DNA from 3 places in the Desulfosporomusa polytropa genome. Region 2 is predicted to be linked to each of the others. Evidence: riboswitches for the same ligand, from Rfam matches in the RefSeq annotation. Region 2 holds a riboswitch; each other region holds the start of a gene.

Region 1 (10,990 bases), 490 kb from region 2:
CTGCGCCTACACCAATAGCGGCAGCTACCAACAAACGTCCCTTCGCATCTTTGGCAGAGTTGGGATATTTCTGTGCTTTTTCGATATCTTTAATGGTAATAAGCCCTTTTAAGTTACCATCATTATCAAGTAATGGCAATTTCTCAATTCTGTGTTCACGCAAAATTTCCTTAGCTTCTGTTAGTGATGTGCCAACAGGTGCAGTAATAAGGTGCTCTCTCGTCATACAGTCAACTATTCTGCGACTCAAATCAGTTTCAAAACGGAGGTCACGATTAGTTAAGATACCTACTAATTTACCATTATCTGTTACCGGTACACCTGATATATGGTATTTCTCCATAAGATCATGGGCATCTTGAAGTAAGTTGGTAGGCGATAAAAATATGGGATCCACAATGATACCATGTTCCGAACGCTTGACTTTATCAATCTCGTTAGCCTGGGCAGCAATCGGCATGTTTTTATGGATTACTCCTACCCCTCCCTCACGCGCCATGGCGATTGCCATTCGAGCCTCGGTAACCGTGTCCATACCGGAGCTAATGATAGGAATGTTAAGCTTAATGTTTTTTGTTAAATAGGTAGATACTTCAACTTCTCTGGGCAAAACGTCTGATTTGGCAGGTACAAGTAATACATCGTCAAAAGTTAAGCCTTCTGGGCCAAATTTGTTGTCAAACATTAACAGAACTCCTTTCGTACAACATGATCATAAATAGGTATTTCTCAATATAATAACATAAATAAACTTGCCAAATCTACCACTTTATATGTAATTATAAAAAAAATAATACAATGCCTGACGAAAATGCCAGGCATTGTTACTAGTTGAGGACATATAATTTTACATTTTGAACACCAAAGTCATACGCTTTGTCGACAGAATGCATAGCAATATCGATGCGATTTCCTTTAATTGCGCCACCTGTATCTTCGGCAACCGCATACATGCTATTGCCATCAGCAAACTCAATATATACCCTTGAACCAAGCGGAATAACACGGGGATCAACGGCAATTACACCTGGTCGTACCTGGGTTCCCATATAGGTTAAACTGCCCCATTGGGCATTATCGTGCGGACCGGCAGCGTAGGCGGTAGCTTTTATGTCCAGGACGGTCTTATAACGTCCTGGTGCAGTGCCGCGCGATGCTTCCGGCATACGACCACCGTATAGGCTTTGTAAGGTTTCTTGACCGACAACACCATCGGCGGTAAGATTTTTTGCCTGTTGAAAGTTAATTACCGCCTGTTCGGTCGTTTCACCAAAAACACCGTCAACCGTAAGATTGCTATCACCCCAATCACTAAGCTTAGTTTGCAGTTCAATTACATCTTGGCCTGTCATACCTATGCTAAGTGTCTGGTCGCCAAGCGCAGCAAAAGCCATCGGTGTCCAGATGGCAGCTGCTAAAACTGCCATCGCAATGGTACTTGTAACGATTTTTTTGATGTTTTTCATATAAAACACCCCTTTCTAAATGCCTACGAGGTTAGCTGACGGGTTCGGGACAAAGGGAAATCCCTACCGCAATCGCGGATTCACCCCAAAAATGGTTCCCCCATTTTCCTTTTTCATTAGGAAATTCGGCATGCTGTTATGATACAGGATAGTTTGGAATGATGCAATTCTTGTTTCGATAAATTATCTGAGAATATTGATTATTAACAGCTATTCTCTCTATAATGCTTTGGTATGCGTGCCCCTAAATATAAATTTATGATTACGCGTAAACTAAAACTGGGTGAGTATATGTTAAAACATTGGTATGAGGCTAAAAGATCGCACAAAATACCAGATAAAATCAGTAGTTTAAAAGCAGAAAATCAGGATAGTACCATCGCTGAAAAAAAATATGATGTTATTGTAGCCGGAGCCGGTCCAGCCGGATTAACAGCGGCCTATTTTCTGGCTCGCGACAGCCTTAACGTGCTTGTCCTAGAACGCGGCCCTTATGCCGGGGCCAAAACCTGCGGCGGCGCCAGTATTATGGCTGAGCATACCCATAAACTTTTCCCTAACTTTTGGGAAGAGTGTCATTGCGAACGAATTATCACTGATCAATCCTATTGGTTGATGACTGAGGATTCTGTTCTTTCTTCAAGGTTTCAGAGCGACCGACTTGCCGCCGCACCTTACAACAGATTTTCTGTTAAGCGTGTTAATCTCTATAAGTGGCTGGCCGACAAAGCAACGGAAGCTGGCGCGCAAGTACTCTTCAACCATACGGTAAAGCAAGTCATATTTAACGAGGATGGTCTGGCTGCAGGTGTACTAACGCAAAATGATGGTAAGTTTTTGGCCGATATCATTATTCTGGCAGATGGCGCTAATTCTCTATTGGCTGAACGTTCAGGACTGGCGCCCCGGGTAACACCGGAAAACATGTCTCTATATGTAAAAGAGACTATTGCCCTGCCTGCAAGTCTGATTGAAGAAAGATTTAATTTGCTGCCAGGTCAAGGTACAATAATCGGGTTGCTTGGTTATCCTACTGCTGGATTTAACGGCACTGGTTCCATACATACCTTTAGAGACAGTATAAATATCAGTGTAGGTATGGCGGTAGCCAGTTTTGCCCAAGCAGGCTTCTACCCCAATGACCTCTTAGAACGAGTAAAAAAACACCCCCACATCAAACGATTGATTGCTGGGGGCCAGACTATTGAATATGGCGGCTCATTAATTCCCGAGGGGGGTTATAACGCTATTCCTCCATTGGTACATCCCGGCCTGGTGATTATTGGTGACGCTGGTTCGTTGGTCAATGGTACGCATGGCATAAACCTTGCGATGTGGTCTGGTTTTTATGCGGCCAAAGCCGTCTATGCGGCAAAGATTAGCCGGGATTATTCGGTCGGTAAGCTGTCTTTATATACAAAGCTCTTACAAGAAAGCTTCATTATACAAGATTTACAAGCTAACGCCGGTGCTGCCGCGCTAATGCGCAATATCCCTTATGCGTTTGATCTTTATTCCCACATGGCAAATGAAGCGGCTTATCAGGTTTCGCGGGTATATACAATGCCCAAACGGGCCAAGCGGCTTATGGTGTACAAAAAAATAACAAGCATGCAGCCAGTCTTGAAGATATTGTCCGATATTTGGAAAACGTGGAAGGTGATTCGTTAATGCAACTACAGGATAAAATTATGCTCATACATTTTAATCCAGATAACAGCATTCAGCATGTTGCTGTACAAAATCAGGAACACTGCAGTACCTGTGAAGAGAAGCAATGCCTAACCATCTGTCCTACCGGCGTATTTAAATGGGACTGCCAATCAGGCAGTCCCATACTAGTACATTATAAGCAATGCGTTGAATGCGGTGCCTGCCGGCTAATTTGCCGGTTTGACAACATTCTGTTTGATTATCCGCCAGGAGGCATGGGGGTGGCTTACTGGGAAGGTTAATTCTTTCCCAGTACAAACGGTGCAAACCCGATCTCACCCCAATAGTGGTTATAGTATATCTGGATAATACCATCCAGTCTTCTGCACAAAATCTTCTTTACATGGCTAAGGGAACTAAAGAACAGTCGAGTCTGCGGTTGGGCGCTGTTCGCAGCTGCCTGTTGGTAAAATTGGACTGTCTTATCGGTTGCCATGTAGATAGGCCACAGGGTTGTAAATACCTGCAAACTGGCGTTAGTGGCATCAGTATGTAAAGTAAGTTGCTGCCAGGAGGTATCTGGACCAAGTAATTGGTCCTCTGTCACCAGCGGATACGAAGCGATGTCGATATTTACTGTGTTGGCTGCTGATAACAGCTCCAAAAAATTCATTTGGCAGTTATGGATAAGCGTGATTAGCGGTACAATATCAGCTGGAGCAGCGGGCTTTATTAACTGACTGCTTATCGCTGTTTCAAGTTCAATCGCAAAATGTATCGGCAACATACTGGGACACCACCTTTTTTAGAGAGTAAGCCAATTGATTTACGAAATGGCTTACTCTCTTATCTGTCAGATGCTAATACACCTGCTTTACCAATATGTTGGGCAGGAGCTTCGCGAAGCACAATAGTTACAGCTTCCGGTGGACATTTGGCGGTATCAACAATGGCTTCAGTTACTTTCTTAACCATCTCCCGCTTTTGTTCTAAGGAACGGCCTTCAATCAAATCGATTTGTACGATTGGCATATAATTAACCTCCTCATGATGATTTACTTAACAAATAGTATTTTCTTTATTGAAAGTAAAAATCCCTGCAATAGTAAACTTTTTATTCACTAGCCTGACATAAAACCATTCGCGAGTAACACTTTGCTGCTACTGCTCATACAGTATAGTAACATACCTGTTTATTAGATATTGAAGGGGGTCTACTTATGAGCATATTTAGAGAGCTCCGCAACGAGTGCTTAATTAAGGAACTCGAACATGAGTTAAACACTGACGTATTATTGTTTGGTTTTGACGGTATAGTTTATTTTGGCAATCTGCAAAAAATTGATGACTGCCGTGTAGCCTTTTTATCGCCAGCCATTGAAGCGGATTCGAACGTAGAGATTCTTTCTCCTGGCGGCGAGGTTGTGGATGTAAGATTCCTTAATCTTGATCTATGGCAAATCGTTGCCAAAGCTACGGGAGTAAAAACAAGTCCATTTGACAATGGCCCTGGACTGGGCGACTCGGCTGAAGAAAAACAAAGAACCGAAGCCAGTGAGCGTCAAGAGAGCCGCGAATTGATCTGCCTTCTAAGGCGCATGATCGGTGATCTTGTAGTAATTACAACCCTTGGTGGTTTCGTATTTCAAGGAACACTGGGTAATGTCGATGATGAACTGGCATTTATATCGGTTGATGAGATATTTGGTCCGGCAACCTCATCAGGAATCTCTGACGATGTGGTAAGTACAGCCGTAATTAATCTTGAAGCGATAACATCAGTATCCCGCTCAGCGGAATGCTGTTAACTTCTGCAACATCGGTATGATGTAAAGCTTGGCAAATTTAATGCTGCTATTAGGGTAAAAGACTCGGTGAAATTTTTACCGGGTCCTTCTTTCTTATAACTATATTGTGGGAGGCTGAGCAGTATGCTCGTGGCGATAGAGTATTTGGGCAAAGTAGGCGTTGGGGTCACTTTGCCTCAGTTTTTTCGCGCTCATGATGGAAATATCTATGTAGTAAAATTCCAAAATAACCGGCTTGGCTCCCGGGTATTAGTAAGCGAATTATTGGCAGCTAAGATTGGTGCACTCATGGGTTTGTGCTTTCCGCCCAGCGATATTATTGAAATTAGTGAACAGCTATTACAGGAAAATCCTGCTTTGCTTGATATCGGCTTAGAACCAGGACGGGATTTCGCCTCTCTCTATCTTACTCACGCGGAATATGTTGGGAAAAATCGATTATGTAAAGCAATTAATGTATCAGAAATGGCTGGAGTTATATTATTTGACCATATGTTTCATAATGCAGATCGCGCTAAAAATCAAAAAAACTTGTTACTTAGACTTGAAAATGAGCAATATAGAATCTATGCGATAGATAATTCACATTTGTTTAGATCCAGTCGCTGGACTATTGAATCCTTTCAAAAGTTGGGAACAAAAATAAAGACATATTATTATCAGCATTATCGAAATTTACTTAAAGACCTTCTTACTCCACAAGATTTTGTTCCCTACATTGAGTTAGTAACAAAGATTAGTAATGAACAGATTGACTGCATCGTGGAAGAAATTCCTCATGAATGGCTGCCTGATGAAACAGAGCGTCTGGCTTTGGCCGAGTATACCAAGATGCGACGGGATATGGCCGGTGAAATCTGGGAAAAACTCTGCCGGTTTATTCCTCGCAGCCGTGGTGGCCGAAGATGGTTATTTTCTTCTTTTCCGCCACCAAAGGATGGCGTAAACAATAACAACAATGGCAATAATGAATATTAGCCTTCCCATGTTTTCGCCTGCAAAAACAATATCATGACCAAGCAGAACTTTAATAATAACTGGCGGCAATTTTCCTATTACAGTCGCCCACCAAAAATCTTTAAACGACATTCGGCTAATGGCCGCTATGGCAGTAATAATCCCTGAGGGAGCCAGTGGTAATAGCCTGGCAAATAATAGGGCCTTAAACCCATTTTCAGCACTATAATCGTCCACCTGTTTTAAATAGCGGCTTTTAGTAATCCAACCTTCAACCGTATGCCTAAAGAAATACCGAGCAAATACAAACATAACTAACGCACCGATGACTTCACCAGCCCAGGAAATGATTGTGCCCCAGAAAAGGCCAAAGACAATACCGGCTGCTCCTGATAAAATCATAAACGGAAAAACAATAGTAAAAGTCATAACTACAAATAAAATAATTGTGATAAGAACAGAGCTAGCGCCAAAAGAGCGAAGATATTCGGCTAAAGCTGCAATGTCACCTTTCTCAATAATTCCATATGCATGGTGAAAAAATTCTGGCTGCCACATGTAGGTTAATCCAATCATTGCTGCAATAGCCAGCCAACCCAATAGTTTATTCATTAATACCATCCTGTTCTCTAAAAACAGCGCTGTATGCAGCGCTGTATGCAGCGCTGTTTAAGGTCTATTTCCACTGAGAGATTTCTTTCTGGAAGATCGCGCAAGAGCCGTCTAGCCAATTGGTGCAGTCAGTACAGCGCCGGTTATAATCTTCAGGTGAGACGTTAAGAAGCGAATATCCATATCCCATAGCATTAATAATATGTTCAAACTCCTGACATTCTTCGGCAATACTGCTAAGCTGGTTTTGTGTATACTTTTCCATTTTGTCACCACTCCTCACTATCATTTATAGTAGTGTGTGCGAGGTGGTAAAAAAAATAAGAAATTATTTTTTAAAAATTTAATTTATATATGTATAAACCTTGCCTAAAATGTCAATATTATGAATGTAAATTTTCTCCTCTCCCATAATTGACGGCCTTCGGGCCGTCCCTTTTTTTGTCCTAACAGAAAGTATACAACTTTCTAAAAAGCAGGATAAGGGCAACAGCGGCTTCCGCTTTCACCAAAGGCTTGGCGCAAGCCGTGTTTTCTTTATTTCCTTATCTGCAAAATATCATATCGAATTTTTCTCCGAACCATTCTTGTAATGTTTTCCATACACTCTCTAAATACTCAGATGAGCAAACCGTCTGTTGTGCAGCGCGTCTGGCTTCCAGTAAAATAGCGGTATCTCTCACGATATCAGCAATCTTTAAATCAGGTAAGCCATGTTGATTAGTGCCAAAAAACTGACCAGGCCCTCTTAACAAGAGATCTTTTTCAGCAAGCACAAATCCATCATGTACCTGGGTCATAATTTTGATTCGCTCCACCGTCTCTGCATTAGTGCTGTCAGATAACAAAATACAATAGGATTTATGCTGCCCCCGGCCAACGCGACCGCGCAACTGGTGCAGTTGTGCCAGACCAAAACGTTCCGCGCCTTCGATAATCATGACAGTTGCATTAGGCACATTAACACCTACTTCAATCACTGTTGTAGCAATTAATGCTTTAATCTCGCCACAGGAAAAGGATGCCATCACAGCATCCTTTTCCTGTGGTTTCATTTTACCATGCAAGAGGGCGCAGGCAATGTTTTTGAAAAAAGTAGCTGAAAGTTCTTCATGTATTTTTACAGCCGATTGGGCTTCCACTTTATCTGATTCATCAACTAGCGGGCATACGATATATACCTGTCGTCCAGCCTTGATTTGTTCGACAGCAAACAGGTACACTTTATTCCGCTGGCTTTTGCTGCGGGAATACGTAGCAATTGGCTGCCGTCCGGGCGGAAGTTCACGAATAACAGATACATCAAGGTCCCCATAGACAGTAAGCGCCATTGTTCGGGGAATAGGCGTTGCCGTCATGATAAGCACGTCTGGTTGATTGCCTTTAGCTTCCAGGCATGCACGCTGACACACACCAAATCGATGCTGCTCATCAGTGATTACCAGGCCAAGCTGCGCAAATTCAACATCCTCCTGAATAAGCGCGTGAGTACCGACAACTACATCAATTACCCCTTCCTTGAAGTGGCGTAAAATTTCATCTCTAGCCCGTCTAGTCAATTTGCCTGTTAGTACTGCCAATCTGATACCTTGCGGAGCTAATAATTGAGTAAGTGTATGATAATGCTGTTCAGCTAATATCTCAGTTGGCGCCATCATTGCGCCTTGATAGCCGCTTTCCACTGTTTTAGTAAGGGCGATAGCAGCAATAACTGTTTTGCCTGAACCTACATCACCTTGAACTAACCGTTGCATGGGAGTAATATCTTCCATATCAGCTTTAATTTCATGTAACGTTTTTAATTGGTCGGTAGTTAGGGTAAATGGTAGATTTTTTTCCACTTTAGACACTAACACTCCGTCAGAAGCGTGCTTAACACCTTGCGAATTATATTTATTTTTTTGTTTTAAATATGCCAAACCACATTGTAATAAATATAATTCTTCAAATACTAAGCGCCGCCGTGCTTCAACTAATATCTCCATATTCGACGGAAAGTGGATACTAGCTAATGCCTGTTGACGATTCATAAGATTGTGCTTAACAAGTATATTCTCAGGTAGCGATTCAATCTCCATAGGAGTAACTGAATTTTTCAAAAGTTCCAATGTTTGAAGTGTAAGCGCGCGCAAGCGCCATTGAGGCAGATCTTCTGTAGTTGGATAGACAGGAATAATATGCCCGGAGCTAGCATTAAATTCAGAGGCTAGTTCAATATCCGGTTTATTTACCTCAATGATAGTCAGGCGCCGCTGAATTTTACCTGATATAATAAGTTCCATACCAGGTTTGTATTTATTTCTGATATAGGCCTGGTTAAACCAGGTAAGCTGAGCTATACCTGTTCGATCCCGGACAGTAATTTTGATTATTTTAAGGCCACGATACGATTTAAGTTCACTAACGTTAATGACTACTGCCCGAAAGCTTTCATACAATCCATCAGTCAATTCGGCAATTAGTTTAAGTGTACTTCGGTCTTCATACCGGCGTGGATAATGTTGCAGAAGTTGGCCAATGGTATAAATCCCCAGCCTGCTGAATTTAGCCGCATTGGCTGGACCTATACCTTTTAAAAATTGGATTTTAGTAGATAAAAAGTTTTGAATAAGAATCACCTTGCGATTTTATTGGTTCTGCACCAGCAGGTTATTTAATTCTGTAAGTAGAGCTTCAATATCAATATCATGCATGTTGGCACCATTTTCGATGGTTTCCGTCATTGATCCCATACAGCCGATGCAGCCCATACCGTGTTTACTGAAAATTTCGCGAGCCTGAGGATGTGAGCGTAATGCATCAATTATCGGAGTGCTTTTGGTAATCATAGGTAAGCCCCCCTTCATTTACTTATTTCTAATTTCAATATAATACGCATAATTCCTGCTGATGCACACTAAATGCGAGATATTTATGAAAATATCGGATGAAAATTTTATTTACCCTTGCATAGTATAAGTAAATTGTGCTAAAATAGTCACGTTGAGTACATGAGGATAGATCCTACAGGAGGTGTAAATAGATGGCAAATTTATGTGAAATTTGCGGTAAGGGTGAACGTTCCGGCTTCAATGTCAGCCATTCTCACCTTAAAACCAAGCGCACTTGGAAACCTAATATTCAAAGAGTTAAAGCATTAGTTAAGGGTGAAATTAAACGGGTTAATATCTGCACTCGTTGCCTGCGTTCTGGCAAAATCCAACGCGCAGTATAATCTCTATATGATACTAGAGGACTTGAGTAACCAAGTCCTTTTTTATTATGCCAAAAAACCAGCGGTATTTACACCGCTGGTTTTCGTTTGCTTATTTTTCGTGATTTGACTCAATTTCTTGCAAAACATCAGCAAGTTCCTGGGCGGAAAATAAATACTTTTCACTGCAAAAATGACAGCATACCTCAGCTTGGCCTTCAATAATCATTTCGTTGATTTCATTCGCCCCAAGGCTAATGAGCATGTTCTCTACTCTTTCCCGGGAACATTGACAGTTAAACGTAAGTTCCAGGGAGTCATAAAAGGTGATTGGTAGTCCTGCAAATAGCATTTCTAAGATCCCTTTAGCATCTTTTCCACTACTAATCATTTGGGAAATTGGCGGCAACTGCCGGAGATTGTCTTCAAGTTGAGTGAGTGCATCTTCCTGTGCACCTGGTAATGCTTGAACAAAGAATCCTCCTGCCGCAGCTACTGTTGTATCAGGTGCAATTAAAACACCTAACGCAACGCTTGACGGCGTCTGTTCTGATACGGCAAGATACTGGGTTATATCTTCCGCTATTTCGCCTGAGACTAGTTCTGAACTGCCTGTAAAGGGTTGTTTGAGACCAACAAAGCGAGTGACATATATATGCCCCTTCCCTACTGCCTGTCCGACATCCCATTTACCATTCTTAAGTGGTAAATCGACAAACGGATTTCTGACATAACCGCGTACTGAACCATCAGGATAGGCATCAGCCACGATCTCTTTCAGCGGCCCATCACCAGATATTCTTACAGTTATACTTTCGGCTGTTTTTAAATTAGCAGCCAATAATAATGCCCCTGTCATGGTACGCCCAAGCGCAGCTGTAGCTAGCGGAAAGCAATTATGCCGCTCGCGCGCTTCTTCCACTAGATTAGTGGTAACAGCCGCAAAGGCACGAATTCCGGGCGCTGTCGCCCGGATAAGATGATCGTGCATAGTTTTTTTAAACCTCCGAATACTAGGCCAAAACCTCGGAAATAAGAGGTTGACCTGTTGCTATCTCTAGTATTTCAACCTTGCTGTCATTTATCCAGGCAATAGTACCACGACCATCCGGTCGTTTGGTCATGCCAGGTGAGCCTGGATTCAAATAAATAATTCCATCAAGCTTTTCCATTGTGGCAATATGGGTATGACCAGTAATGAAGATATTGGCCTTCAGGCGCTTTGCCAATTCCCGTTTAGCTTCATCAGTAAGATTGTGGCCATGAGTGACAACAATTCGTAAGCCATTTAGCAGTAGATA
Region 2 (10,990 bases):
ACGGCGGCGTAGCTCAGTTGGCTAGAGCATGCGGTTCATACCCGCAGTGTCCGGGGTTCAAATCCCTGTGCCGCCACCAAAAAAACTTGTCTATGTAGGCAAGTTTTTTTCTTTGTACGCCTTTATCACGAAGCCATAATACACTACCGCGTTAAACTCAATAACTTCAATTTGAATTCAGTTTCATCCGGCTCGGCCTGCCATACTTGTACATGTTGAAAAGAACCTGACGATAAAATTGCTATTATATCCTGCTTTTTATTTTCAGTCATTTTACAACCTAAAATAACTTCTTTGATTGCAGTTGCGGGAAATTGAAAAAGATAAATTGGATAAGGCTGATTCTGAACAATTTTATTATTATCTTGCAGGGGGCGTATAATTCTCCATTCCTGCTCATAACTCCATTGGGTACTCTTTACCAGAAAAACGTCTATACCTGACAGTTCGGTCATAGCGGACATAGGGCGGTTTTCGCGATATTCAACTTTACATAGGTGACGCAACTCATCTTCGTGTCCTACCGTATCATGAAAATAAGGATGACTCGAATCAAAGCCTACTACAAATCCTTCATGACTTGCTGCATAATGAGCCCACATTAGAAGATTATCCGGTTTTTCAGTTAAAGAAAAAATTCCTAGCATGTCACTAAACTTATCAGGCCACATTCTTCGAATAATCGGGGTAACCCCATCTTCCATTTGGTAAAATGTTTCTTTTAAAGCTCTCCCCAACTCTTCCCGAAACTTTTTATAAAACACAGGAAAGGGGATTCTATCTTGCACCTGTATCGGTTGTAGATCATAATACTCATGTAGCGCTTTAGAAATAAGTTCCTCAAATTGACTAAAGGCTTCGTGCTCTTTTGCGGTAAGTTTGGTTATGTACGGTTTAACCTCAAATGGATCATTAAATGCCTCAGGCTGAGTGTATCTAACCATACAATCTTGCAAAACGTCTATCCGGTCTGGAACAAGATATTTATATAGCATTTTAGACGCCCCCCTACTATTAGACATCCGAAAGCATAACTAGTACATATATTTACATATGGACCGGCAAATTCCTGCCGCATAACAAAATAAAAGCAACTTTAAAACGATATTGCCTTACCCAAAGAAAGTTATACTTTCTGCCAAACAAAAAGCCCCTACCCGTTATAACCTGGTGTGCTCCCCGTCAATAGGACAATCAAAAAATATAAAGATTTTTTTACAGCTCATCCGTTTAGATGGGCTATTTTTCTTATGCAGCCCTGTAATGTTCGTGGTATTCATAAGGTGTCATAACGTCCAGCTTTCGTTGTAACCGGTCAAAGTTGTAGTAGTGAATATAACTACGGATTGCATGCATTAATTCCGTTCTACTGGTGAATTTCCGAGTATAGTACATCTCGCGTTTCAGTATTCCCCAGAACCCCTCCATTGGCCCATTGTCAATGCAGTGGGCCACACGGGACATGCTTTGTGTCATTTCCTTTTTAATGAGTCTTTTGTGAAATCCGCGGCTCGTATACTGGAATCCGCGATCGCTGTGAAACAGTGGATGTGCTGCAGGTTCTGCTTTTGCTGCTGCATCGAACGTATCAAACGCCAGCCGGTTATCGTTGTGGTCGCTTAATACAAATGACACAATCCTGCGATCGTAGAGATCCAATATGGCGCTCAGATAAAGCTTGTGCACAACCGGACCTTCAAAGTATTTAAATTCACTTACATCCGTCAGCCATTTTTCATTAGGGCAATCTGCATGGAACTTGCGGTTCAGGATATTATCTGCTATATAATCCGGATTTGATGCACGACGGGTGCAACAGTTATGGGGGTTCTTTATCGTAGAATGGATATGGAGTTTCCGAGCAATCCGCAGGATACGTTTGTCATTTACCTGTTCATTGTATTTGCGATTTAGATCATCCCGAATCCGGCGGTACCCTTTATCCGGATGCTGCTCATGGATTTCTATAACTTCTTTGGCTAGCCGTTCATTTTCTTGTTCATGCAGGCTTTTGCCGTCATTACGCCAATGGTAATAGGCCGACCGGCTGACATGCAGGATTTTACACAATATCTCAACCGGATAATGCTGTTGACTATCTTCAGCTAAGGCTTTCACGGCTTCATATTCTCGTTCTTGGCGCGTGAAGCCAAGACATCCCTTCTTTCCAGTTCCTTCAGTTTTTTTAGCACGTCAACTTCCATCTGCAGCCTCCAGTTCTTGTGTTTCAACTGGGCAACTTCAGCCTGTAGTTCTTCTTGCGAGGTACGGCCAGGCAATGTTCCAGCCCGATGCCCACGCCGATCTTCCAGACCTGCATTTCCCATTTCTAGGTATTTTTTTGTCCACTGGTATACCTGTTGGTACGATACCTGGTATTTCAGGGCTGCTTCGCCATAATTCGTATCATGGGCAAGACAGTATTCGGCGATTTCCACACGCTCATTCAGTGTCATCTTTCTAGCTTTTGACATGATTCGGCTTCCTCCTGACCGGAGCTTGAACTCCTCATGTCCATTATACTGCGTTAGCCAATGACGCAATTGGGAATCAGAGTGAATCTGGTATTTTTTGCAAATACCCAATAGGGAATCATCACCTTGCAGATAATCGGTCACAGCTGCAAGCTTCAGTTCCGGCGGATATACTCGATTGTTCTTCTGCGATTGTAAGCCAGCTTCACCTTCTGACTGGTACTGGCAAATCCAGACCCTCACTGTTTTGTGGTCAACTTCCAAGGTATTTGCTATATCGGCTATGCTTATGCTTTTTGCCAAATACTTCTTGCAAGCATCTATCTTTAAAGCGATCGATACTTTTTCTTTATGTGGCATAAAATTACCCCCAGACAAGACAATTTGTTTTTTCATTGTCCTATCTAGGGGTAGCATATCAACCATCACACTCCAAGAGCAGACACATATTGATACGTGTTTTCTGCCCTATTTGAGTACCCTTCTGCATACTCCTCGCCTACATCTGCGGCGATGTAATATTGATCACGGAATAACTCTCGCAAAATATCTAAGTTGTTTAAATCATAATTTTCAGCACAATGTTGTAAAAACCTCCTTACAACATTGTGAGAAGTAGGACACCATATCCCGGTATAGATAATGCAAGCAGGATTCGTAAAATTTGGAACTTTTTTTAATTCCGGAATGTACATTTCTAGACAATCATTCGCCAAAATCAGATTTTGTGCTTCTTTCCCTTGGGGAGAATCAAGCAAAGTGGATAAAGCGTCTAATTCTCGGCTGCTTTCAATGTCGGAGTAGGTGCGTCCTGCAAATTGGCTTCCACCGTCAATATAACTTAACAAAGTATCACCCCTACCGCCATCAAGCCCTTCCCATTGCGAAATACCCATGGAAGGATAATCGCCAGCAGTAGAACATGTTACACTGTCATAACCGCCTTCTACGCCAGTTTCACCAATCCCTTTTGCTATTTGATAAGCTAATTGTTCATCTGTCACTATTTATTACCTCCCATCTTTTGAACGCTAGTATCATTCCTAGCCTGTTCATTGACATTGTTGTGATAGTCTCTACTAATACCAGCATATTCCTGATACCATCAATATTGACAATCGGCTAAGTTACCATTTTCTGGCTGTAGCCCTATAAAGCTTTGAGTCCACACCCCACCATCTAGCCAAGTAAATAAAAAAACCGCCCACCAAGACGAATCTTGTAGGCGGAAGATAAGAAAAGACTTGGCTTGTGCCAAGTCCCTCAGGACGCCGGCAGAAGCCTTAGTCGTTCTTATATCAACAGAATTTAGTGTCGAGTAGAAAATAGGCTTCTCAGCCTATAACCCCTCTCCGAACCGGACGAGCGCTATTAACGCATCCGGCTCTGCAAAGTAAGTTCACTAGATATAGCCAATGTGTGGACGGCGCTTGAATATACTCACACGGATGCGCGGTTTAGGGAGAGCGCATTTATCGAGAAATTTGTTGAACTTCTCCCAGGTAAAACTGCGCTTCTGGCTCCTCCGATTCATCCACTTGAATAGAAGCATCCTGACTTTGTAAGCGTATCGGTCTAGCGAAAAAATGTTGTCCGTTATCCCGTAGTATTGGTAGTACCCTCGCATTTTGCTTCTTAGTTTATCTACCAAGTCCCATATGGGTATTACACGGTTCGCCTTCAGCCATTCCTTCATTCGCGCTAGGCTTGCCTTTATTTTCTTACGGCTTGTTTTGCGCTTTACTCGGAATTTGCCTGTTTGACTTTGCCCGCAGTAGTGCGTGAAGCCTAGGAAGTCGAACGTGTCCGGTTTTCCGCCAGTTTCCTCTTTTGCATTGGATTCTGCATATCGCCCGAATTGGATGATCTTCGTCTTTTCTTCTGCTACTTCCAAGTTGAATTTGCCCAGGCGCATTTTCAGTTCCTCATAGAACCATTTCGCCTCGGTTTCGTACTGGAAGCAGAAGACAATATCATCTGCGTATCTTACCATGTAGGCTTCTCCTTTGAGTCTGCGTCTCACGACTTTCTCGAACCAGAGGTCTACGCTGTAGTGGAGATACACGTTTGCCAGTAGCGGCGATATGACCCCGCCTTGCGGGGTTCCCTCTTCGACTTCTTGCCACCTTCCCTGCTCCATGCATCCTGCCTTCAGCAGTCTTCTGATGATATGGTGTATGCTTGGGTCTGCTATCCGCTGGCCGAGGAACTTCATCATCCACTCATGGTCTACATGGTCAAAGAATCCTTTGATGTCTGCATCCACTATGTAGTTAACTTGTTTCGTCGTCAGTATTTCGTTTAGCAGTTGCAGGGCATCGTGACAGCCTCGTTGGGGACGAAACCCGCAGGAGCAGTCTAAAAAGTCTGCTTCATATACTCTGCTCAGTATTTCTTTAAGGGCATACTGGATCAACCTCTGCGTGTTGTATATGTTTCTCTAACAAGAGCCTTCCTTTGTTGCCGCCTTCCCTCCGCCCGCATTACCAGGCTTCTTCGGTACTATTCGACAATCCGACTCCCCTACGCCATTTGGCTTCCTTGCTTTGTATCGCTTGTTACGCCATACTCTGTCGAGGGCTTCGGGGCCTCCCGGGTTCCCATAATTCCATTGTGTGTAGCATGCCAAGGTCTCAGACTCCGGAGAAGTCTCACAGTCCTTCACCATTTCGGCCTGCGAGATATTGCCTTCTGCCTTTATAAAAGCATCGGCCTTCTCATTACAGATTTCGCAGCTCAATCCCTTCAGCTCATCGCTTTCGGCCTGCTACCTCCCTGTCCTACGCTTAATTCGACGCGTTACCGCATCGAATCCAAAGACTCAGTACTGGTTGCTGGTTAGGCTTTACCAGGCAGGATTCCCACCCGCTTGGAACTACGACCTTGCCCGGTCGCACTATAAATTCTGGTAGATTAAGAAAATCGCTAGCGCGGCCTTTTAATCTTCAGCAAAAAAATAGTAATGCTCTAGTCCACGATACCGTTATTCTTTTCGTACTTTGAATACTTTGCGGTAACAATCCTTAAAATGGGATGGGCTTGGCTTTTGGCTAGTTCTTTGAATTTGCACACATCAGATATTTGGTCAATCGAATACAAGGTGAGGGCCTTTTACTTTTGGCATTGCCTCAAAAGTAACAAAAGGTCTAGGCCCCAAGCCTCCAAAAGCTGAAAAGCCAGGCGGTATTCCTAAAATCCGTAAACTCGCTACGCTCAGACAGTACGGATTTTTTTACGGAATACCGCCCGGCTTTTCTCCTGCGGAACGCTTTTTCCGGCAAAGGCCGAGGGGTTACGGGAGTTACGATGGTTACTGGACGCAAACAGTACAGCCACCTGTTCCGGTTTTCGTATTTGACACCCCTTGTTTTATAAGACCTCCACGACTCTCAAAAACTTATACTTTCTTATCTTATGAGAAAAAGCAGACTAAATAGCCTGCTTTCTTTTTATCCTTTTGTTATTCTTTGGTACAATTTCCTGAACAAACGGAAACTTTACATAACAAAAGGCTCCCGAAATCTCGGAAGCCTTGAATTTACTGGTGGGACTAGCAGAACTCGAATCTGCGACCCCTACGATGTCAACGTAGTACTCTAACCAACTGAGCTATAGTCCCTAAATACATATGTATTATATTACGGTTAACTATGAAAGTCAAGCATCAAAATTATGAATTAGTACAGAATATTATTGGCAATTACCAATCGCTGTATTTGGTTGGTACCTTCATAAATCTGCATAATTTTAGCATCACGCATGTACTTTTCTGCCGGGTATTCTTTTGAATAGCCATAACCACCCAGTACTTGGACAGCATCAGTCGTAACTTTCATGGCAGTATCAGCGGCAAAGCACTTGGCAATGGCTGATTCTTTAGAATAGGGAACCCCCTGGTCTTTCATCCAGCAGGCTTTGTACACCAGCAGCCGGGCAGCTTCAACCTGCATAGCCATATCGGCCAGCATAGCTTGTACAAGTTGGAATGAGGCAATCGGCTTATCGAACTGTACACGCTCTTTTGAATATTTGACAGCCAGTTCAAACGCAGCTTGAGCCAAACCTACAGATACAGCACCAACAAACGGCCGAGCAGCATCTAGTGTTTTCATCGCAATTTTAAAGCCTTCACCCTCGCGGCCAATTCTATTGGTAGCAGGAATACGTACATTTTCCAAAATCAATTCGCAAGTATTCGAAGCCCTGATTCCCATCTTTTCTTCTTCTTTACCAACTGAGAATCCTGGTGTGCCACGATCAATAATAAAGGCTGTCAAGCCACGAATACCAGCTGTTTTGCGCGTATTTGCAAAAATAATATATATTTCAGCAATACCACCATTGGTAATAAAACATTTTGTACCATTAAGGATATAATCGGTACCATCTTTAACAGCGGTTGTTGCAACTGCCCCAGCATCTGAGCCAGCACCTGGTTCGGTTAGTGCAAATGCAGCCAACTTGCCATTATTTATGACATCAAACATTTTACGTTTTTGTTCTTCATTCCCTAAGAGTACTACTGGATAAGATGCTAAGGCATTTGCAGCTGTTGTTGTAGCTACACCAGCGCACCCTTTACCCAATTCCTCATAGATTAGAGCAATTGAGAGTGCGTCAAGACCTGGCCCATCATATTCTTCAGGTACAGTTAAATTAAGCAAACCTGCCTCATCAAGCTTCTTCCATAAATCAGAAGGAACTACACCTTCTTTATCCATTTCCAAAGCATGTGGCGTAATTTCTTTAGCAACAAAATCTTTCACCATCTTATGCATATCAAGTTGATCGGGAGTAAAGTTAAAATCCATGCCTTGCCTCCTTATGGTAGTCACATTACCAAAAAATCCTAATGATAAGTATACCGCATAATTTTTTCTTTGTTAACACCTTTATAAGAAATAAATAAAAAAAACACTATTTTAACAATAATCTAGCGCCAACTGCAAGTAATACCAATCCTAATACCTGTTTGGGGCTATATGCCATCCGTTCAAGACCAAATCCCCCTAAGTAGTCAATGATAATTGCAGTCAGTACTTGTCCAACAATAATAGCCGTAGTGGCATTGGCAACACCGACACTGGGAATGCTGGCAGCTACTAGATAGATTATAGCTACACCAAGTATCCCCCCCAACCAGGAATACCACGGAGCCTCTTGCCATGCAGACAGATTACCCTTGCCTAGATTACCTATGAATAGTAGTAGCATGACTAAGATAGTTCCTGTAAGGTGAACGACAAAAGTAGCTTCTAACAGGCCTATGACCTTACTCAAACCAGTATTAATCGAACCTTGTACTGCCATTAACACCCCAGAAACAAAAGCCAGCACCAATGGCAGCATTTCACTTGATATAAAATTCAAGCCTAACCAACCCCCGTAAAATACTAAAATTCTATCTGTAGTATAATACTTGGGGCTTTTTAATATTCGGGGGATATTAGTAACAGCTACCTATGGCAAATAAAAAAAGCAGGCCGAAACCTGCCAAATCTCAGTCAACTACATACACGGTTACTCTTTGTACACCAAAATTCAAGGCCTCACGGCGACTATCAAAAGCTAAATCAATACAACTGCCTTTAATTGCGCCACCGATATCATCAGCTACTGCATAGCCATATCCTTGAATATATAACCGGGTTCCTAAAGGAATAACCGTCGGATCGACAGCAACTAAACCCTTACGTAAAAGGTTTCCGCCATATGTATAACTACCATTACCTGGATCATGCGCAGAGTAAGCCGATGCTCTCATAACCAAGGAGCGGCTATACCTGCTTGGCTCACCAGCCAAACGTCCAAGATAGGCAAAGGTTTCTTTATCAACAATACCATTTACTGTAAGATAGGCACTGCGTTGAAATTCTTGTACAGCTTTGGCAGTAATTGGACCAAATACACCGTCAATGTCTCCAGCATAAAATCCACCATCTGCCAAATGTTTTTGCACAATCCGCACTTGCTCGCCGCGCGCCCCGAGCATTATAGCAGGATACTCTTGTGATGATCCTGCACCTGCTGCTAAGCCTCCCATTGGAACGCTGACTGCTAACAAGAGATAAACTATACAAACCACTTTAAATAATGCTTTTCCCAATCAATCACCTCTCTTTATATTGCGCCTCCGAGGTTAGCTGTTTCGCAACGCAAAACACAAAAACCTTCATGGCTTTTAGCCTCCGGGGTTAGCTGTCGGATTCGGGCATAAGAAAAGAGGTCGAGAACGCCCTACCGCTTAACACGGATTCACCCCTATATGTTTATTGGGTCCCCCGTACCTAATGGATTCGGCTAATTTTAATATTACACTATTTTTACGTTGTGGTCAATTTTATGATTATTTAAACTTGACGTTGGACTCCAAGGACTGCAATCGTCATTAAAACACCATACTAGTAAAAAAACACCGCCCACCCGCAGGCAGACGGCTTAACTGAAAGGGTGGTAATAGTGGCAAACTATCATCACCTCTTTTAGACTACATCATGTTTTTTAGAATTTCTTTAGACAACTCCCCCGTCCACGGGCTGATAGATGGTCTTAAACCTACAGTTAACATCTCACAGTAAATCAGCCAGCCACTATCAGCAATAAAACAACGCCAAGCAGTATAGCCGCCTGGCGCTTGGTTAAACTAAGCATAATTTCCTCTCCCCTTCATTAAGCGTCGCTTTCCTAGCGGCGCTATTTTATTGCCATTTCAATCAGACCAACTTGTTCATTAACGCTATTATGATAATCAATTTCTATAGCCCTAAAGCAGCGCAAAGCTCTTTAGTAGCTGCACCAGTTGTAGTTATTCCTTTATCTGTCTGATAAGCCTTAACAGCTTCCTCAGTCATAACACCAAACAAGCCATCTGCTCTACCCGCAAAGTAGCCTAGTTCTTTAAGTTTCATTTGTAAAGCAACAACATCAGGCCCTGAAGTTTTATATTTAAGCGTTCTTTTAACTTTAACCCTTTGGCCTTCGATACGCACAGGAGTCCCAATTGGGATCCATTCAAACAATTCTTCAACATCTTTATTACGCAGCCTGATACAACCATGACTGGCAAATTGACCTATCGACCATGGTTTATTTGTCCCATGTATACCGTAAGTTCCCCAAGGAACATTTAGCCCCATCCAGCGTGTTCCAAATCCGGTTCCCCAATCATAGTCTTTCCATACCACATTCCACTCGCCAATCGGTGTCGGAGTTTTACTTTTGCCTACTGCAATCCGGTATTTTTTATATACCTGTTCATCATTGTAAACTTCAAGTACTTTAGATTGAGTATTTATTACCACACTCACTTTGCCTGTAGGTGTCTGGTTGGGCTGATTGGTATCTAGCGACGCTAATTCTTGTTCATCCATATATTCAAAGCCAGCTATACTAAAGACAATACTTACAATTGCCAAAACCGCTATACCACAAATTATCTGCTTGTGCTTAAATCTAAATAACAAAGCAGCTTTCATTCCAATCCCTCCTTGTAGACAGCACTCTTCTTTCCAAATATATGCCTCCATAAAAAGGGATATGAACTGCAAAAAAGAAAAACCGGCCGAAGCCGGTTATTTGAGAACATATACTTTCACATTTTGAATCCCATAATCCAGCGCTTCTTGTCTGGAATTAAACGCTAAATCAATACGATTGCCTTTAATAGCACTGCCTTGATCGTCAGCTATAGCTTGGCCATAACCTTCAACCCAAAGTTTGGTTCCCATAGGGATAACAGCAGGATCTACGGCTACTATCCCCTTTTTAACCTTGCCGCCTACATAAGTCAGGTCATTCCATTTACCATTATCAATTGGACCCGGACCGTAAGCTGTCGCAGTCATGTTAATCAGCTTACTATAGTTTTGCGGCGCACCGGCAAGAGAGTTGTTATTCTGGACGGCTGCAGGTGTCAGGGTACTACTACTGTTGAGCAAGGTCGAAAGCAGATCAAATTCATCTTGATAGCCTGCCAGTCGACCAGTTACCACTTCTTTAACTTTCTCATCTACTTTGCTGCGCACGGCAGTTTCTACTGCTTTAACAATAGTTACTTTAGCAGCTGCTTGATCTTGTGCTGACAGCTGCTGTGATAACGCAGTAAGATTATTCACCATATCAGCTTTTCCGGTACGCTCAATCGCTGTCTTAGCAAGAGCTCCCCATAAAACCTGCTTATCCTTTGGATTTAGAGTCTCCCGCATTTTTAATAACTCTTCCAGCTGAGCAGCAGTTGCGTTTTCCGTAACAACTTCAGCCAGTTTAGTCTCCCAACCCGCAGCCTCAGCCTGAGGCAATGCTGAGGAAAACAGCGGCATTGCGAAAACCATCAACATGATAATGACTAGCTTTTTTTTCAATAGGAATACTCCTTTCATTTGATGGTTGGGATTCGAAGATATTCTATCATATACTTTACATAATTCCTAGCGGTAAAATTAGCAAAAGCCCAATTGCTCTAGCAATTAGGCTTTTGCTACTATGATTTTATATAATTATTTTCAACTACTTGGCCA
Region 3 (10,990 bases), 1.1 Mb from region 2:
TAAGAGAACAATTATTTAGAAGATGAGATTAAAAAGGGACATGGGGACAGGCACCGTGCCCCGGTGTATTAGGCCTGCTGGTGGCGATAGTTAAGGCAATAACAGGGAGTGGGACAGTAAACCTGTCCCCTGTCCCACTTCAAATTCAATCAAGAAGCAAACAGAACAAATCTTGAGTATTTCTAGTATACATCAGGTTTTGTTCTTTTTTTACCCACTTTCTTATTTGACGCTTACGCTTAACCAATGAAAAATATTTTCTCAGGTGGAATATGTAAATATACTTTGTCTCTTATATTTTTTGCCAGGCAGTTCCACTTCATTTTATCCATATCTATGTAAATAAAGTGGTTATCACAGTTAACTGTGATTGAAATATAGAACGTTCCATCCATCACATCGACAAGCTGACAGTAAAATGTATTCAATTTTTGGGGGTCGTTATCGTAAAGGTGTAAATGATAACTATGAAAACCTACCGTTGTTTTTGAGTTAATTTGGACTTTAGTTTTAGAGTTTGACAATAGCGTTTTAATAGTATTATCCTGGAAGTTAGAACTTACATTAATCAAGTTTCGACAACCAACAACTTGTGCTACCTCCAACGTAGCGGGGCGTTCCGTTACTTCATGCTTATCACCCATCTGAACACTCTTACCATGAGCATAAACCAGAATGCGATTGCAGAGGCGATGGGCTTCTTCAATATTGTGAGTTACGAGTAAAACTGTTCCTGTAAAATTATTTCGAATGATTTCAAGTAGTTCATTTTCCAGGTGGCGTTTAATATGGTTATCCAGAGCAGAAAATGGTTCATCGAGTAACAAAAGGTCGGGGCGCGTAATAAGTGTACGCGCCAGCGACACTCGCTGCTGCTGGCCGCCGGACAACTGTGCTGGATAATGATTTTCGCGGTCTTTGAGACGAAAAATATGAAGTGTTTCTTGGACACGATCTGTTTTATCCCGCTTATTCAAACCTTGTAAACCGAAAGCGATGTTCTCCTTGACTGTAAGATGGGGGAAAAGGGCATAGTTCTGAAAAACGTAGCCGATGTTTCGTTGGCGTGGGAGTATATTAACCTTTTCCCTGGAATCAAAAAGCACACGATCATTAACCACAATTCTTCCTTCGTTTGGGGTTTCAATTCCAGCGATTGAACGCAATGTAATACTTTTGCCGCTACCGGAGGGACCAAGAACGCCAAGTATCTCATTATCCGCATGGAAATTAGCGTGCAATTTAAAATCACCTAAACTTTTTCGAATAGTTACGTCAAGCATACTATTATCTCCTAAGAACATTTTTGTCAAATTGATTGAGCAGGAACAGGATGGACAAAGCGACAATTGTCATGATCGCGACTAGCATATCAGTAAGCTCGGTGTTGCCTGCTAGAAGGGCATCATAAATGGCAATCGGCATCGTTGTTGTTTTGTTCGGGATATTACCAGCAACCATAAGCGTTGTGCCGAAATCTCCTAAAGCGCGGGCAAATGAGAGAATAATGCCTGACAATATACCACGCCACGCCAGCGGGAACAGAACTGTACGAAAAATATTAAAATCAGTTCGTCCTAAAAGGCGCGCTGCGTGAATTAAATCCTTGTCGATAGAGGTAAATGCCGTTCGGGCAGTCTTAATCATGAAGGGAATTGATACAATCATCGCTGCAATCGTAGCACCGATCGGAGTAAACACAATCATGACATTGAAGTTTTCTTCAAGAAAGCTGCCGATAAAACTTTGACGCCCCAACAATATCAAGAGATAATAACCAAGAACCGTTGGCGGTAGTACAATTGGCAATGTCAGAAGTGAGTCAGCTAGATCAGCTATTTTACTATTAGATTTACAAAGAAAATAGGCCATCGGAATACCGATGGCAATGCTTAGCAAGGTAGCGCTGAGCGCTACCTTTAGCGACAAGATAAGTGGAAATAGGTTCAGAGCAGATATATTCATGATGATTACACCTACATTTCACTTGGTAGAACAAACCCGTATTTCTTCATAATAACTCGGCCCTCAGGACCGTTCACGTATTGAATAAACTGGCGAGCCAATGCTTCGTTGGAAGTGCCTTTCACGACAGCCAAGGCCTGATCAAGAGGTTCGTGAAGGTTGTCGTCAATCAGAGAAAAATCAATGTCATCTCTTTTTGACAAGGAGAGAGCAATAATGCCGACCTCGGCATTGCCTGTCTGGACATGTTTTAATGTATCTTGAATATTATTGCCGTATACTAACTTAGCTTTAATTTTGTCCCACAGACCTGCTTTTTCTAAAGCTTGCTTTGCGGCAAGTCCATATGGTGCATGTTCGGGGTTGGCGATGGCAATTTTTTTGATATCAGGAGAAGTTAAATCAGTCAAATCTTTTACATTATAAGGCTTTCCTTTTAAAGTCGCAAAACCGATACGACCTCTAGCGTATAGTTGCTTGGTGTCGGAAACAATCTTACCCTTGGCATCTAAATCGTCCACATACTTGACATTGGCAGCGGCCAATAAATCAAAGGGAGCGCCATTTTCTATTTGGTGGACTGCCGTACCAGTAGAGCCGAAACTGAATTCAACCTTATTACCATTTTCTTTTTCAAAGTTTTGACCGATTTCTTTAAAGGCTACAGCAAGGTCAGCTGCTGCGGCTACTGTTAGCTTTTTCAGCGGTTGTGTTTCTGGCGGTTTTGAGATGGGTTGCTGAGAAGCACACCCCCAAAGCGTTAATGACACGGCAAAAAGCATTATGATTGTAAGTAAACGAGTTTTTTTCTGCATATTGATCTGATCAACTCCTGTATAAATTTTCGCTCCTCTGATAAAACGGATTGGATGGTATTAGTTATTAAAGTTTTGCAAAATACTTGGCCGTTTTAACCATTTGGCTTACATATGAGTTCTCATTGTCAAACCACGATGTTATTTGAACTTGATATGTATTCTCATTAATCTGACTAATCATCGTTTGCGTAGCGTCAAACAATGAGCCATAGGTAATTCCAACTATATCAGACGAGACGAGTTCTTCTTCCGTATAGCCGAATGAATCTGATGAGCATGCCTTCATGGCCGCATTGATACTTTCAACCGTTAGATCCTTTCCATTGACAACTGCGATAAGAATAATTAAACATCCTGCGGCCACAGGAACTCGTTGAGCTGAACCGCTGAGCTTTCCATCTAACTCCGGAATGACAAGTCCAATGGCTTTGGCAGCTTCTGCAGTGGTCGGGACTATGTTAACCGGTGCTGAACGCGATCTTCGCAAATTACCTTTTCTTTGTGGTCCATCAAGTATCATTTGGGTAGCTGTAAAAGCGTGAATTGTGGTTGAAATACCGCTTTGAATTGGCACATAGTCATTCAATGCCTTAGCTACTAATGCTAAGCAGTTTGTCGAGCACGAGGCAGCTGAAATGATCTTATCATCTGGGGTCAATAACTTCTCATTTATGCCGAATACAATGGTCGGCATGTCCTTTCCGGCCGGAGCGGAAATAACAACCTTACTTGCACCTGCATCAAGATGAGCCTGTGATTTAGCTTTAGACAAATAAGCGCCTGAACACTCCAGTACAACGTCCACGCGAAGCTGTCTCCAGGGAAGTTTTGAAGCATCTGCTTCTTTATAAACGTTTATCTTTCTTTTGCTAACATTGATATAGTCTTCGCCAGTTGCTACCTCGTCGGCAAGCCGATACTTTCCTTGCATTGAATCATGTTTTAGCAGATAGGCTAACAGGGTAGCATCGGCCAAATCGTTTATTGCTACTACTTCGTATTCATCTGAATTGAAAAATTGTCTAAATGCAAGACGCCCTACACGGCCAAACCCATTGATTGCAACTCTTATACTCATATCAAAAATCCTCCTTCAATTTTGTTTATATGTTAAGTAAACGAATTGCCAAAATGTATGCTTTTAAAAGAAGGTGCAAATCAAACTAATTATTTGCGGAAAAAATGTCATTACTACAACTGCGCGTATAATCTGCATAACAATGATATCTGTGTTTTGTACTCCTATATCTGAAGAAATTAGCGCCATATCAGAGGCACCTGCGGGAGTTGTAATCAACATCGCTTCTTTTCCGGTAAATCCATACAGTTTGCTTATAATTTTACCTGTAATAAAACAGTTCGCAATATAACCGATAACAATTATCAAAATGGGTAATAAAAGATGTCGCATATCCGAGATATTTACCATCGTAATGCTACTTCCGATATATGCGCCACTTAAAATCTGTGCCCCTTGTTTTGCCCAACGCGGCAGATAAGCGAAATCAAATATAAGTTTTAAAATTAAAACAGATATAATGGGAAAAACAAATGCGCCTGCAGGTATACCTGAGTATTTTCCGATAACCCCCATAATTACGGCGACAACCATTGTTACCGAAAAGGCTAGCCAAGATTTTGTGCTTGATTTTCCTCGTTTTGCGGTAAAAGTTTCCTTATCTACGTTTGCGATAAATTTCTTTCTGTTATGATAAGCTAAAATCATCGCTGGGAATATGCCAATCCCCAGCACTTGACGTACCATTTGCATGACCGCAACTTTCGGTGCATCGGCTCCCATGTCTGCTGCTATAATCGGTGTATCGCTGATTCCCCCAGGTACCGCTGACATTAACGATGTTACTAAATCTAAAGGGCTGATTAAATAAATAATTGTGCCTACAAATAAATTAAGTATTAAAAACGCAAATAACATAAGCGCAGTCGGTTTCGCAATGTAAGGAAGACGCTTTAAATCACTTTTCTCTACAGTACAACCAATGAACGCTCCTGCTATAATCAGGGCTAATGTTTTTGCTTCATTTGGCATATGAGCAACCCCAAACAATACATTTATCACCGCTACGCCAAGAACGGCACCAATCATAAGTCCTCCAGGGACTTTTATTTTATAAAATGCCAAACCTAAACTTCCCCCGGCCAAGAGAGTAAGTAATAAATTAACCATAACTCGTTCCTTTCTTGCTTGAAAATGTGCGAATCAATACGTAACTGCATATAAACGCGAAAAAGTAGTAATTTGTACGTGATTTCAAATAAATTATATCACTAAAAGGCACTTAGTCTAGTGATTAGTGGCAAAAACATACGAAATGATATATAATTACATTAAATCACACATAAATATAGAATGGACGGATATGAATGGATAATAATAAAGCACTGTCTACACAGCAAGTGGCAGATATTTTACATGTTAGTAAAAGTACAATCTATGATTTGATTAAAAGAGGTGAAATCACATCCTATAAAGTCGGACGTAAAGTTCGGTTCACACAAGAAGATGTAGATAACTATATTGCAAAATCAAGAAGTATGCAGGTATCATCAAGTAACAAGGAGCTTCTCCAAAGTGATTTATTGTTTGATTCGAATCAAAGCAGCAAAAACTTCATTATTTGTGGGCAAGATGTTATTTTAGATGTTTTGTCAAACTATTTGAGATTAAATGGAGTATCAGCACTGCGTGCGTATATTGGTAGCTATGACAGCCTAATCTCCTTGTATCAAGGGAAGGTTCAGGTTACTGCAGCGCATTTGTGGGATGGCGATACAGACCAGTACAATATTCCATATGTAAGGAGACTACTCCCTGGGATTCCGGCTGTCATTATCCATCTGACATGTAGAATGCAAGGATTCTATGTTGCAAAAGGAAATCCGAAAAACATTAACACGTGGAGTGATTTTGCGCGTGAGGACGTTACGATGATCAACCGAGAAAAAGGCGCAGGTTCCAGGGTGCTACTTGATGAGAATCTTAGACTTCTTGGAATTAGCGGCATGAAGATTAATGGCTATATCAACGAGACATCATCTCACTTGACAGTAGCCAGTGCAGTTAGTAGTGGTGAGGTGGATGTTGCTATCGGAAATGAAAAAATCGCAAAACAAGTGGATAATATTGAATTTATCCCTATAAAAAAAGAACGCTATCAGCTTATTATAAAAAAAGATGACCTCAATACACATGAGGTCATGACCATGCTAAGGATTATCCGTTCCGCCACATTCAAAAAAGAATTTGGCAACATTGGCGGATATGATATAACTGACATCGGGAAAATTGTAGCTGAAACATAATCGAATAATACACAATAGCAACAGTAGGTTGGCCGGAAAGTAACGAAATGAACGGAGGTAGGAAAGTGTCAGAGATATATTTGGACAATAGCGCAACCACTAGGCCATATCCGGAGGTAACGGAAAAGGTTGTGAACATGCTTACGGAAGTATACGGAAATCCATCGTCGCTACATCGTCTAGGGGCGAAAAGCAAGTTCGAAATGGAGAAAGCCCGCCGAAATATTGCTGATGCTCTTGAGGTAGCACCTGAAGAAATTTATTTTACTTCTGGCGGCACCGAGTCTGACAATCTAGCCATAATGGGTGCTTGTTTAGCTAATTCCAATCGTGGTAAACGAATAGTAACCACGGTAGCTGAGCATGCTGCCGTAACTAAAACGATACGAGATCTGAAAAAACAAGGCTGGGAGGTGGAGTATGTTTCAGCGCCAGGGGGCCAACTGGATATGGAAGCTATGGAAAGGGCCATTGATGAGCAAACCGTACTGGTAAGTGCGATGATGGTTAACAATGAGATAGGTTGCATTTTCCCCATAAATGAAATTAAAACAATAATTAAACGAAAACGCTCTCCGGCGTTGCTGCACTGTGATGCTGTGCAGGGGTTTGGGAAATTACCATTCACCGCTTCTAGCATTGGAGCCGATCTTATCAGTATCAGTGCGCATAAGATACATGGTGTCAAGGGTGCCGGCGCGCTTTATGTGAAAAAGGGCGTAAATATGTATACTATCATGTTCGGCGGCGGGCAGGAACGGGGTCTGCGTTCAGGGACGGAGAGTTCTCCGCTTATTGCTGCTTTCGGTGAAGCAGTACGGTTAACTTTTTCTAATCTGCGCAAAGATATACCGCATATGATCGGACTTCGAGATTATTGCATCCGGGCCATAACTGATAAACTACCTAGGGCGGTTATAAATTCAAATAAACAGGGTGCTCCCCATATCGTAAATTTTTCCTTGCCGGGAATAAAAAATGAAACGGTCCTGCATTATCTTGATGGTAAGGATATTTACATTTCCAGCGGAGCAGCATGTAAGTCCAATCATACCAGAGGCCCTTCCGTGCTGGAATCGCTCGGATTAAGTCGCGCTTTGGCCGACAGTGCACTACGGATCAGCTTTTCGCCCATGAATAGTAAAAGCGATATTGATGCACTCATTGAAGCCCTTGTCGAATACTGCCACAATAAATAGTAAAACCTTCGTGTAGTTGGTTATTCAACCCGACAAATTCCTGTACTTGACTTGATAATTCGTCTTGATTTAATTGATTTGAAACAATAATGAAGAGGTGCTAAAAAATATTCCATTTTAGTACCTCTTCATTTGTGCATTGGTTGACACGATAATTACTCATCACATCCACGTTTACTATCTCCTGTTTAGGATGATAATAAATCGGAAGCAAATATTAGATTTTTTGTCTCTATCCTACACACATGCTAAACAAAAAGATTCGTAAGTCTATCAATGGGTATGTCGGCTACTTTATACAATAGCAACGTCTTCTATGCCTTCTCTAGAAGCTGCAACTTTCTGCCTATCTTTTTCATCAATATGAGGATATATTTGCTCAAAATCATTTATGATGTTATTCCATAGGCGTTCATTTGCCTGGCTATTATTTTCTTTCAAAGGTTGATTATGAATGGCGCGACTTATATTGTCCAAACCAGTTGTATAGGATGCTTCTTGCGTTATAGCAATATTATCCTGATTATTACTCGTATTAATATTTCCCATAATGTGCCTCCCATCTTAGATTATTTGCTATATATATACTGGCCATAATTCGTTGCTATATACATTCAGTTTCACCCCAAATTTTAGCATGTATATTTGGGGGATATATGTATAAAAGGATACAAGGGGACGGTTTGTTTTGTTTCCTTACTATTGAGGATTGACCGTATTGATGATAAATGTTAGAAGGAGACAGGTTTACTGGAATTTTAGATAATAGCATATACTCGAAGCGGTTAATAATCCATTAATTAACCTTCAGGGTCACAAATTGCTCAGCAATAATACGGCAAGATAAAACACCGCAAAATAGTAACTGTGATCTTTATGGATATTGCTTGATGGGGAATCATGTTGATTTGCTATTGCATGAAGAAGCGGAAGGACTATCAAACTTTTCACTGTTCAGTATCATATTTGTTTTACTAAAATCCAAAGTTGAACTACTTCGGCAATGACAAGTCTATTCACATGTGCCTGGTATTCAATGTTTTGTAAGCGCAATATTCTATTATCGATCATTGCAATGACTAAGTCCCAATCAATTGTTTTTACTTCTTTCCCTAATAAAATATTACATCTATCTTTAAGAGCTTTTTCAAGACTAAGTCGTTCTAGGTAATCACCATCGAATTCTAGGCGAATGTTTATATCTTTTACGAGGTATCTTCTATGATTAATCACTTCTTCTAATTTTTGTAATCGGACTTCCCTGTCAGCAATGGCACTTTGTAAATGGTGAACTTGTTCATGAAATTCATCGATCTTATAGCTGACAATTAAGGTTATAAAAATAATACCTATCAGTATACCTAAAATAAATCCAGTTCCTAAAAATATTCCATAAATTCGCTGCCGTGATTTTTTTATTGGGTCCATAGTTGCCCACATCTTTTTATTAGAATCACCAAGCTTTGCCCAATGTTGGCACCGCATAGTGCTGCTATAATGTAAGTTAATTGTCTAATTATTGCTTTTAACTCACCTTTAAAAATCCCTTGTTCTAGTGCTTCGAAGGATGAAAATGTGCCTCCAAGACTTACGGCTACAGCCCAGATTTTAAGGGATATAGCTACATCAATCATTGTTTTTAGTGGTGGCTTATTGCACACTAACGCAGCAAGACTAGCGCAGCTGCTCGCTCCTGCTACTATACCAAAAGAGACCAGAAAATGATGAATTATATTGTGAATAAATTGTTCCAATTTCTCAACCCCTTTTTTAGTTCTCAATAATCATAGTAAAATATAGTTCAAGATATATATGCAGCAAACTTGATGTCCTAACACCAAAAAAGCCTTGTTTCTATTGAAATCGGCGACAAATTTACACTCCTATAGAGATCTCACAACTGCATTTACAGGTCCTGATGGTTGATTACCTGTTCAGGACGGACTACATTTGTAGCTAGTTCTGACTAGGCTTATACGATATTTGCATGAATCGTCCATTTGGGAGAAAATATATTTTTTGCAATTAAATGGAATTAAATAAATTGACGATACTATAATAAATAATGTACAATATAGAAAAGTATAATTATGTTTATGGAGGAGCCTGTCACCAGAGGCTTCTCTTTGCCTTTTTAGAGATGACTTATGCGAGGAGGTTGGTTTCAAATGTGAAGGCGACATGTGATACGGCTATGGAGTTTTACTTAATCCATAAGGCAATCGCCGAGTTCCTTTTAGTGGAAGCGGGGGACCCGTTTTTGGGGTGAATCCTGTGAAACAGGTAGGGCAATTTCTTTCTGCCCGAATCCGTCAGCTAACCTCGTAGGCGTTGAAAGAGAAGGATATATTAGTCCTGCCAGTACTAAAAAAACAGTTTTTTTAGTGTCCTTCTCAAAGACTGATTTTATCAGTTAGGCTACCATCTTGCAGGAAGAAGGTAGCAAAAAACTAATGAATTGCAGTTTTTAAGGAGGAGTTAGTATTGAAAAAAATTAGAATTGGTATTTTCGGTTTTGGGAAAACGGGAAAAGTTATTGTTAATGAATTCTTGAATGACAGTCAATTTGCATTGACATGGGTGATTCGTAAAGGTTATGAGGACCGTCACAAATATGCAAGCCGATTGTTGGGATATGAGTTTGATGCAGGTAAGATTTTTTCTGTTGAGGATGTCGATAATGATTTTTTTCATGAAAGGCCAGTTGATGCCCTTGTTGATTTTTCGAATTCTTCAGGGGTTTATTTATACAGAAAGGTAGCGGAAGCAAGAATTCCAATTGTATCTGCTATTTCAAAATATGAACAGGAGGAAATCAATCTAATAAAATCCTTTGCAAAGTTTAATTCGATATTATATTCTCCAAACATTACACTAGGGATTAACGTTTTGATGGTAGCAGCTCAAATTTTGCAAAAAATAGCGCCTCATGCAGATATTGAAATTGTAGAGGAGCATTTTAAGGGAAAACGTGAAGTATCTGGAACGGCAAAGAAAATTGCGAAATTACTTGGTCTCAATGAGGAAGAACACCTAAATTCTATTCGTGTTGGTGGAATCGTTGGGCGTCATGAAATTATCTTTGGGATGCCCAATCAAACTATACGGTTGCAGCATGAAAGCATAAGTAGGGGAGCATTTGGTCAGGGGGCTATTTTTGCAGTAAAATGTCTTATTGGCCAACCCCCAGGATTGTATACTATGGAAACAATAATTGCTGAGATGTTTAGACAAAATATTCCGGTGTATTGATTTTACTTTAACGACGCTTTTGGCCTTTGGTAGCTAGATAATGCAGCAACCGAAGTTGCAATTTACGAATTGATTTATGATGGGAGCATATCAGTAAAAACAACGCTGAGGAAAGTAAAGTATTTGAACAACATCATAGAGCAAGACCATCAATTTATCTTAATCGCTGAGTCAAGACTCCCGCCTCTACAGGCGGCGTCAGTTCAGGTGGAGTAGACTCTCCACCTGAACCCCCAATGTTTCAGCTTTGCTGAAATGAGTTCACAACGAAAGGTTAAGCCAGTGCTGGAATTTAATAGTCTTGGGACTGTGGAGAAAACAATTTGCGGAATTGAGACTATGCATATGATTAGAAAAGGGCAGGTGGTGGGTCAAGTGTTTTTTTTGAAGGAATTGGTTTTTTATAAATAATTATTTATTGTAAAAACTATG

The links. Region 2 has a riboswitch for cyclic di-AMP ahead of ACZ449_RS07155 (peptidoglycan-binding protein). Riboswitches for the same ligand answer to the same signal wherever they lie in the genome.
Region 1: linked by a shared signal. The riboswitch ahead of ACZ449_RS09455 (3D domain-containing protein) and the one ahead of ACZ449_RS07155 (peptidoglycan-binding protein) in region 2 are both predicted to bind cyclic di-AMP.
Region 3: linked by a shared signal. The riboswitch ahead of ACZ449_RS12270 (4-hydroxy-tetrahydrodipicolinate reductase) and the one ahead of ACZ449_RS07155 (peptidoglycan-binding protein) in region 2 are both predicted to bind cyclic di-AMP.

Annotation. Positions count from the first base shown of each region.
Region 1 is NZ_AP042400.1:1,620,428-1,631,417, reverse strand. Features, by position in the region: gene guaB (IMP dehydrogenase) at 1-685, opposite strand, end outside; gene ACZ449_RS09455 (3D domain-containing protein) at 828-1,466, opposite strand; cyclic di-AMP (ydaO/yuaA leader) riboswitch at 1,471-1,607, opposite strand; gene ACZ449_RS09450 (FAD-dependent oxidoreductase) at 1,758-3,137, shown strand; gene ACZ449_RS09445 (ferredoxin family protein) at 3,137-3,421, shown strand; gene ACZ449_RS09440 (hypothetical protein) at 3,418-3,906, opposite strand; gene ACZ449_RS09435 (2-hydroxymuconate tautomerase) at 3,966-4,151, opposite strand; gene ACZ449_RS09430 (hypothetical protein) at 4,340-4,927, shown strand; gene ACZ449_RS09425 (HipA family kinase) at 5,051-5,905, shown strand; gene ACZ449_RS09420 (TVP38/TMEM64 family protein) at 5,837-6,496, opposite strand; gene ACZ449_RS09415 (hypothetical protein) at 6,561-6,761, opposite strand; gene recG (ATP-dependent DNA helicase RecG) at 7,042-9,105, opposite strand; gene ACZ449_RS09405 (DUF1858 domain-containing protein) at 9,124-9,324, opposite strand; gene rpmB (50S ribosomal protein L28) at 9,519-9,710, shown strand; gene hslO (Hsp33 family molecular chaperone HslO) at 9,802-10,680, opposite strand; gene yfcE (phosphodiesterase) at 10,703-10,990, opposite strand, start outside.
Region 2 is NZ_AP042400.1:1,128,039-1,139,028, reverse strand. Features, by position in the region: tRNA gene ACZ449_RS07200 (tRNA-Met) at 3-79, shown strand; gene ACZ449_RS07195 (DUF2971 domain-containing protein) at 144-995, opposite strand; gene ACZ449_RS07190 (IS3 family transposase) at 1,249-2,118, opposite strand; gene ACZ449_RS07185 (transposase) at 2,115-2,834, opposite strand; gene ACZ449_RS07180 (hypothetical protein) at 2,900-3,478, opposite strand; gene ACZ449_RS07175 (reverse transcriptase domain-containing protein) at 3,877-4,890, opposite strand; tRNA gene ACZ449_RS07170 (tRNA-Val) at 6,017-6,093, opposite strand; gene ACZ449_RS07165 (acyl-CoA dehydrogenase family protein) at 6,152-7,285, opposite strand; gene ACZ449_RS07160 (DMT family transporter) at 7,392-7,844, opposite strand; gene ACZ449_RS07155 (peptidoglycan-binding protein) at 7,975-8,580, opposite strand; cyclic di-AMP (ydaO/yuaA leader) riboswitch at 8,643-8,786, opposite strand; gene ACZ449_RS07150 (L,D-transpeptidase family protein) at 9,230-9,949, opposite strand; gene ACZ449_RS07145 (3D domain-containing protein) at 10,046-10,834, opposite strand; gene ACZ449_RS07140 (allantoate amidohydrolase) at 10,980-10,990, opposite strand, start outside.
Region 3 is NZ_AP042400.1:2,223,960-2,234,949, reverse strand. Features, by position in the region: gene ACZ449_RS12320 (sulfate/molybdate ABC transporter ATP-binding protein) at 240-1,283, opposite strand; gene modB (molybdate ABC transporter permease subunit) at 1,288-1,965, opposite strand; gene modA (molybdate ABC transporter substrate-binding protein) at 1,977-2,780, opposite strand; gene ACZ449_RS12305 (type I glyceraldehyde-3-phosphate dehydrogenase) at 2,848-3,861, opposite strand; gene ACZ449_RS12300 (AbrB family transcriptional regulator) at 3,925-4,971, opposite strand; gene ACZ449_RS12295 (substrate-binding domain-containing protein) at 5,169-6,107, shown strand; gene ACZ449_RS12290 (cysteine desulfurase family protein) at 6,173-7,306, shown strand; gene ACZ449_RS12285 (hypothetical protein) at 7,601-7,855, opposite strand; gene ACZ449_RS12280 (hypothetical protein) at 8,267-8,734, opposite strand; gene ACZ449_RS12275 (YtrH family sporulation protein) at 8,722-9,060, opposite strand; cyclic di-AMP (ydaO/yuaA leader) riboswitch at 9,520-9,651, shown strand; gene ACZ449_RS12270 (4-hydroxy-tetrahydrodipicolinate reductase) at 9,791-10,558, shown strand.